2 regions of the Streptomyces sp. NPDC046821 genome follow, and region 2 is predicted to be linked to the other one. Evidence: riboswitches for the same ligand, from Rfam matches in the RefSeq annotation. Region 2 holds a riboswitch; the other holds the start of a gene.
The links. Region 2 has a riboswitch for cobalamin ahead of ABZ893_RS07360 (iron ABC transporter permease). Riboswitches for the same ligand answer to the same signal wherever they lie in the genome.
Positions count from the first base shown of each region.

Region 1: another riboswitch for cobalamin. It lies ahead of ABZ893_RS20040 (prenyltransferase/squalene oxidase repeat-containing protein); the one in region 2 lies ahead of ABZ893_RS07360 (iron ABC transporter permease).

Region 1 covers NZ_JBEYYB010000009.1:200,534-204,223, reverse strand. Annotated here, with positions in the region: gene ABZ893_RS20055 (MBL fold metallo-hydrolase) at 1-56, shown strand, start outside; gene ABZ893_RS20050 (hypothetical protein) at 159-422, shown strand; gene ABZ893_RS20045 (SPFH domain-containing protein) at 435-1,640, shown strand; cobalamin riboswitch at 1,771-1,890, shown strand; gene ABZ893_RS20040 (prenyltransferase/squalene oxidase repeat-containing protein) at 2,007-3,206, shown strand; gene ABZ893_RS20035 (SCO2322 family protein) at 3,203-3,690, shown strand, end outside.
Region 2 covers NZ_JBEYYB010000003.1:174,251-177,940, forward strand. Annotated here, with positions in the region: gene ABZ893_RS07355 (ABC transporter ATP-binding protein) at 1-490, opposite strand, end outside; gene ABZ893_RS07360 (iron ABC transporter permease) at 545-1,573, opposite strand; cobalamin riboswitch at 1,720-1,848, opposite strand; gene ABZ893_RS07365 (GntR family transcriptional regulator) at 1,948-2,667, opposite strand.

The DNA of each region.
Region 1 (3,690 bases), on a different contig from region 2:
TGGGCCACGTGGAGGCCGTGGACGGGAGCGATCCGATGACGTATGTGGCGGTCTGACGCACCCCCGCACCCGAGCGGCCGCCCTGCGCATAGTCCGCAGGTCCCAACCGGCGTAATGTCAGTCACCTCAGAACCGGAACAACAAGGGGGCGGCCACCGATGGCGCCGGACGAGGCCGTGGTCGGCTGCACGGGGAAGCTGATCATCGGCACGCGAGGACCGGAGGGACCGGGCGAGGTACTGGTGAGGGTCAGGGGCGGCAGCGAGACGTTCTTCGCTTGGTCCGACGAGCCCCTGCGACGCGGGACGACCGTTCTGGTGATCGAGTCGCGCGGCACCCGCCAGGTCGTCGTCATGCCCTGGTCCGATCCGTCACTGGACGAGCCCGATCACGGCTCCGGCGGCATCGGCGGCTCCCGCTAAGGAGACTGAAGGATGTTCGGATATCGCGTCCCCTCACCCGATCAGGCAATGCTGATCTCGGGTGGCAGGCGGGGACTTGGGGGAGCGCCGTTCCGGGTGGTGACCGGGCACGGGAAGTTCGTCCTGCCTGTCTTCCGCAAGACCCGCTTCCTCTCCCTGGCCATGTCGGAGGCCGAGGTCGTCGAGAAGTGCGTGACCCGGCAGGGCATCTCCCTGACCGTGCGCGCCGTCATCGCCTTCAAGGTCGGCAACGACGTGGAGAGCATCGTCAACGCCGGGCAGCGGTTCCTCTCCGACCAGGACCAGATGTCGGTCCTCACCGGGCGGATCTTCGCCGGTCACCTGCGCTCCATCATCGGCTCGATGACGGTCGAGGAGATCGTCACCGAGCGCCAGAAGCTGGCCGCCGAGGTGCTCGACACCTCGAAGGCCGAGATGGCGAAGATCGGCCTGATCGTGGACTCGCTCCAGATCCAGTCCATCGACGACGGCGCGACCGGCTACATCGACGCGATGTCGGCCCCGCACAAGGCCGCGATCCAGCGGCAGGCCCAGATCGCCCAGGCGCAGGCCACCCAGGCCGCTTCCCAGGCCGAGCAGGAGGCCCAGCGCAACCAGGCCGAGTACGCCCGGCAGACCGCCGTCGTCCAGGCCCAGTACAAGGCCGAGATCGACCGCGCCCAGGCGGCGGCCGCCCAGGCCGGTCCGCTCGCGCAGGCGCACGCCGAGCAGGAAGTGCTCACGGCGCAGACCGAACTGGCCGAGCGCGCGGCCGAGCTGCGCCAGCAGCAGCTGGTCGCCGAGGTCGTGAAGCCCGCCGAGGCCGACGCCGAGCGGATCCGCGTGATGGCGATCGCCGAGGCCGAGCGGATGAAGATCCAGGCCGAGGCGGCGGCGTCGTACGACCGGGTCGCGCTCGACCGGATGCTGATCGACCAGCTGCCGCAGATCGTGAAGGAGGCGGCGAGCGGTCTCGCGGGCGCCAACGTCAACGTCCTCAACGGCGCGGACGGCCTCGGCGAGATCGCGGCCGGGCTCGTCGGCCAGGGCCTGACCATCCTCGACTCGGTCCGCCGCAACCTCGGCGCGCCCGACGGCGAGACGAGGCAGCCGGGCGGCGAGATCCAGCGCTACCTGGGCGGGGCGTCGAGCCCGGTCGACGGCGGCGGGAACGGTACGAAGCGGTCGGGTGACGACGGGCCGGTGGACATCCGGTAGCGGATTCCGTCCGGAGGATCGTCTCGGCTGTCCTCCGGAAGATCGTCCCGAAGGGGGCGGGGCACAGGTTGCCCCGCCCCCTTCGGGCACCCCTGAGGCACCCCTGAGTGGCCGGAATACGTGCCGGTACAGTGTGCGGGTCGTCCTCATGCCCGCGCGGGGGGAAGCCGGTGCGAATCCGGCGCTGACCCGCAACCGTGAACCACGCTCGTGGTGAGCCGGAATGCCTCGTGCGGTGCGTGACCGGCTCGTGTCATCGGCGCTCGCCGGTGGCCGGCACCGTCGAGGCATACGGAGCCGGAGCCGCCCGGTACCCGTGTGTGCCGTGCCGCCCGGCTCCCCGCAGGGAGAGGCACCCGCCCCACCATGAACATTCGCCGCACCGCCGCGCTCGTCGGCGCGACCGTCGTGATCGGCGCCGCCTGTGCGCCCGCCGCGGTCGCGGACAGCGCCTCGCCCTCCCCCAAGGTCGTCGTCCCGTCCGGCCTCTACGGCACCTCCGACCCGACGTACGACGGTGTCTGGCGGCAGTCGCTCGCGCTGCTCGCGCAGGACACGATGGGCGTGAAGCCCGCGTCGAAGGCTGTCGACTGGCTGACCGGGCAGCAGTGCGCGAACGGCGGTTTCGCCGCGTTCCGCTCCGACGCCGGCAAGGCCTGCGACGCCAAGACGCCCCTCGACTCCAACAGCACGGCCGTCGCCGTGCAGGCCCTCGCCGCGCTCGGCGGCCACGACGCCGAAATAGGCAAGGCCGTGAAGTGGCTGAAGTCCGTCGAGGCCAAGGGCGGCGGCTGGGGCTACATGCCGGGCGGGGCGGCCGACGCCAACTCCACGTCCGTCGTGATCGGCGCGCTCACCGCCGCCGGCGAGAAGGTCACGGACGCGCAGGCCGCGCTCGTGAAGCTGTCGATCCCCTGCACCAAGGGCGACAAGGACAGCGGCGCGTTCGCGTACCAGCCCGACAAGAAGGGCAAGCTCGCGGCCAACGCGGACGCCACGGCGGCCGGTGTGCTCGGCGGTCTCGGCAAGGGCCTGGCGCCGGTCGCCGGGAAGTCGGCCGGTGCCCCGACCTGCAAGGCCGGTACGCCGGACGCCGCTCAGGCGGCCGAGAACGGCGCCGCCTACCTGACCGGCGAGCTGGCCAAGGACCACCACCTCATGTCCGCGATGCCGGGCGCCGAGGCCCAGCCGGACTACGGCAACACGGCCGACGCGGTCACCGCGCTCGCCGCCGCCGGCCACCACGACGAGGCCGCCGGCGCCCTGACCTGGCTGGAGAAGAACTCCGCGAAGTGGGCCGAGCAGAGCGGCCCGGCCGCCTACGCCCAGCTGATCCTCGCCTCCCACGCGGCCGGCGCCGACCCGCGTGACTTCGGCGGCACCGACCTGGTGAAGGCCCTGAACGCGACCGGTCCCGCGCCGGTCACGAAGGCCGACGCCCAGGCCGCGAAGAAGGACGAGAAGAGGAGCGGCGGCCTGAGCGTCTGGTACATCGTCGCCGTCGCGGCCGTCGCCGGTATCGGCATCGGCTTCCTGTTCAGCGGCCGCAAGAAGCAGCAGCTGTGAGCAGCCGCCGACGCCTGCCCGTCCTGGCCCTCGCCCTGGGAGCGCTGCTCGCGCTCCTGGCCGGCGCGGGCCAGGCCCAGGCAACCGGTTACCGCTACTGGTCCTTCTGGGACCGCGACGGGGACAAGTGGGTCTACGCGACCCAGGGGCCGTCGACCGCGCGTCCCTCGGACGGTGATGTCGAGGGGTTCCGGTTCTCGGTGAGCGAGGACTCGCAGAGTGCGGCGAAGCCGCGCGGGACGGCGAAGTTCGCGTCGATCTGCGCGGACACCCCGGCGCGGGCCGGCGAGAAGCGCGTCGCGCTCGTCATCGACCCCGGTGTCGCGCAGGACGCGCCGTCCGGTGAGACGCCGCCGGAGCCGCGTACCGCGTGCGCGCGGGTCGCGGACGACGCGACCACCGCGGACGCGCTCGCCGCCGTCGCGAAACCGCTGCGCTACGACAACCAGGCCCTGCTGTGCGCGATCTCCGGCTACCCGAAGAC
Region 2 (3,690 bases):
TGGTGGGCTCGTCCAGGACGAGGACGCGCGGCTCCTGGGCGAGCGCGCGGGCGATGAGCACCCGCTGTTTCTCGCCACCGGACAGCGACAGGAAGCCGCGCGAGGCGAGGTGCGCGACGCCGGCCCGGGCCAGCGCCTGTTCGCAGATCTGCCGGTCACGCGCGGCGGTGCGCTCGCGGTGCGGCCGGCGCCCCATCGCGACGACCTCGGTGACGGTGAAGTCGAAGTCGGCCGCTGTCTCCTGCGGCAGCGCGGCGAGCAAGCGTGCCGCTGCCCGGGGCGCCATGCGGTGCACGTCCTCGCTGTCGACCCTGACCACTCCGGCGTCGGGCCGCCGTGCCCGGTAGACGCAGCGCAGCAACGTCGACTTCCCGCTGCCGTTGGGCCCGACGAGCCCCACGAAAGCTCCTGCGGGCACGTCGAGAGTGACCTCGTCGACGAGCCGCGCGCCCGCCACCTCGACCGAAACGCCTTCTACGGCAAGCCGCACGACTCTCCTCCGGAACAAACATCGGTGACGGACCTGTCGGTGGGACGCCCCAACTCAGCGTCCCGTCAGCGCGTGGCCGCCGCGCCGCATCAGCAGCAGGAACGCGGGTACACCGAGCGCGGCCGTGACCACACCTACGGGCAGCTCCGTAGGCGCGAGCAGCAACCGCGACAGCACATCGGCCCACACGAGCAGCACCGCCCCGGCGAGCGGCGCCACCGCGAGCACCCGTACGTGCGAGGCGCCCACGAGCATCCGTACGAGATGCGGAACCATCAGCCCGACGAAACCGATCGCCCCGCTCACGGCGACGACCGTGCCCGTCACGGCCGCCGTCACGACGAACAGCTCACGCCGCAGCCGGTCGGGCGGCACGCCCAGAATCGCCGCCGTCTCGTCACCCATCGAGAGCGCGTCGAGCGCACCCGCCCGCAGCCTGAGCCACAGCCAGCCGGCCAGAACCGTCACCGCCGCCAGCGGCACCTTCGGCCATGTCGCCCCGCCGAGGCTGCCGAGCAGCCACATCATCGCCGCGCGAGCCGCCTCACCCCGTTCGGCGCCGAAGACCATGACGGTCGTGACGGCCTGGAACCCGTAGGCGAGCGCCGTGCCGGTCAGGACGAGCCGCAGCGGGCTGAGACCGAGCGGGGAGCGAGCCACGACGTAGACGACGAGGGTCGCGGCGAGGGCCGACAGAAAGGCGGAGAAGGAGAGAGCCCAGATGCCGAAACCGGCGAGTGCGCCGAACAGGATGACCGCGTTGGCGCCGACGGCGGCGCCCGAGGAGATGCCGAGGACGAAGGGGTCGGCCAGGGCGTTCCGCACCAGCGCCTGCACCGCGACCCCGACCGCGGCGAGCCCCGCGCCCACCACGGCCGCGAGCACGACCCGTGGGAAGCGGATCTCCCACACGATGGTGTAAGCCGCCGAGTCGCCTGTGCCGAGATTCCCACCGCTGAGCCCGGCCCACATGAGCCGCAGCCCCTGCCCCCAGCTCATTCCCGTAGCCCCGAGTCCGACCCCGCAGGCGAGCGAGACGACCAGCGCGAGCGCGAGCGCGACGACCAGCGGGGCGGCGGGTATACGCGCAGGTGAGACGTCTGCGGGGGTGGTGGTGCGGGGCAAGACGGGCGCACATCCTCCGGGTCGGTGCCGCCGGCGGAACGCGCAGGCACCAGAAGGGCCCGGGGGCTCTGGGGGTCCCTGCTCGCAGTCCACGGCGAGCGTTCGATGGGTCGCACACCTGCCGAGGGTGACCGGACTCGCGTGACCGAAGCGGGCCACGCACACCGTTGCGGGACAGCGCCGGATTCCCACCGGCTTCCCCCACGAGAGGCACGGGAAGCGTAGCAAGGGGGAGTTACGGGCGGGCCGGGCGGGCGGGACTCACGAAGACCCACCCTTCACCCCGCAGGCCGGCGCCCCACCGATGCCCCACGCAGCTCAGGCTCAGGAATTCAGCCCGTCGCCGGAGTGCGGCCGGTCGCGGCTCCGAAGAGGAGGCGGGTGGCGATGTCCCGGTTCACCTGTACGTGGCGCATGGCTCGGGCGGCCGCGCGGTCCGGGTCGCCGGAGGCGATCGCTTCGTAGAGGTCCGCGTGTTCGACCACCAGCTCGGCCGGGTCGTGGTGCTGGCGGAGCAGCCAGTGGATGCGGCCCTGAAGGGGTTCGAGCATGTCGGCGAGCAGGTCGTTGCGGGCGATGCGGATCAGCTCGTCGTGGAAGTCCCCGTTGGCCTGGCCGATTCCGGCGACGTTGCCGTTCGCGATGGCTTTGCGGGCGCGGGCCAGTACCTGGCGGAGCCTCAGGAGGTCCGCCTTGGTGGCGCCCTCCGTCACGCGCCGGACGACCAGCACCTCCAACGCCTCGCGTACGTCGAAGAGTTGGTCCACGTCGTGCGGGGTCAGCTCGCGGACGATCACCCCGCGCCGGGGGACCACCGACACGAACCCCTCGCGTTCCAACATGCGCAGCGCCTCGCGCACCGGCAGCCGGGAGACCCCGAGTTCCTCGGCGAGGTCCCGTTCCACGATGCGCATACCCGGGGGGTAGCCCCCCTCGACGATGCGCTCACGCACCACCTCACGCACCTGGTCGCGCAGTGGTGTGTACTCCGCGCTGAGCGCCAGCCGCTTCCGCGTGCCGACGACGTGCCCTTCCTGTCGTCCGTCGCGCACGTCTGCAACCTCCTCCTACGGGATACCGTAGCCCAATCGGCGCAAGTTTCACCCGGCTCGGAATGATCGGAATGAACTGACTGGCACGTTCCTCGTGCGGCCCCCGGGCGGGGCGGCAGCTGACCCCAAGGGCAGCGATTCCCCCGCGAACGATGGCGGGTACGCGGGCCTCTCCGAGGGGTGGCGAAGTGGATGCCACATGCATCCGTCCGGTGATCGAGTGTTCCAGCAGAGGTCGTTTCTGACTAGGTGTCAGTGCGGCCCGGGCGTGCACGGAACCCGTCGCGTGCCGACCTCGCGACCCCCACTCCTCATGGTTCGCCCGCACGCGTCCGTCGTGGTGGACGCCCGTAGACCACGGTTTCGGAGCCTGTCCGGCTCGCCGTACGCGGGGGTCGTGGCACCCTCCGGACCAGGGCGGATCGAGCGTTCGGCAGGCGGGGAACTGGGATACCGGATCCTGATTCATGCCTGCACCAAATGTTGAATGTGACCCTTGACACCTCAGGTCGGCGTCGCTCTAATTTGGGATACCGAGTCCCGACAGAGGGCTCGTACCAAGGACTTCCCCTCCTGAATGCGACTGGGCCATAACAGGGCCCCCGCGGTGTCAGCCAGGGGCTTCACACGTCGGTCCAGTGGCCGTCCGGCCTGGTGCAGGCCGTTCAGGCCCCTCGGTGGGCGCGTGCGCCGAAAGGTGCGTGCCCGCGCATTCCCCTAATTGGCAGGTCAGCGCACCTGCGTGCCCGGAGCTTCGTCGAACGCTGCTCCGGGGGCACGAAGCTGCGCGCCTTTGGCCCAGCGGCGATGGAGCGCCGCCGATCCGTCGGCCCAGGCGAATGCCTGATGGCGAACGAAAGGTTGGCCGTTATGCCTAGGAAAACGCGTGCGAGCAATCGCGCGAGATTCGGAAGACTCCTGCCCGTGGCTGCTGCCGCGATGCTCACAATGACGGGCTGCGCAGGGGGTGCTGACAGTGCGTCAAGTGATTCGGGCGCGATCAATGTCGGTTACACGCAGCCG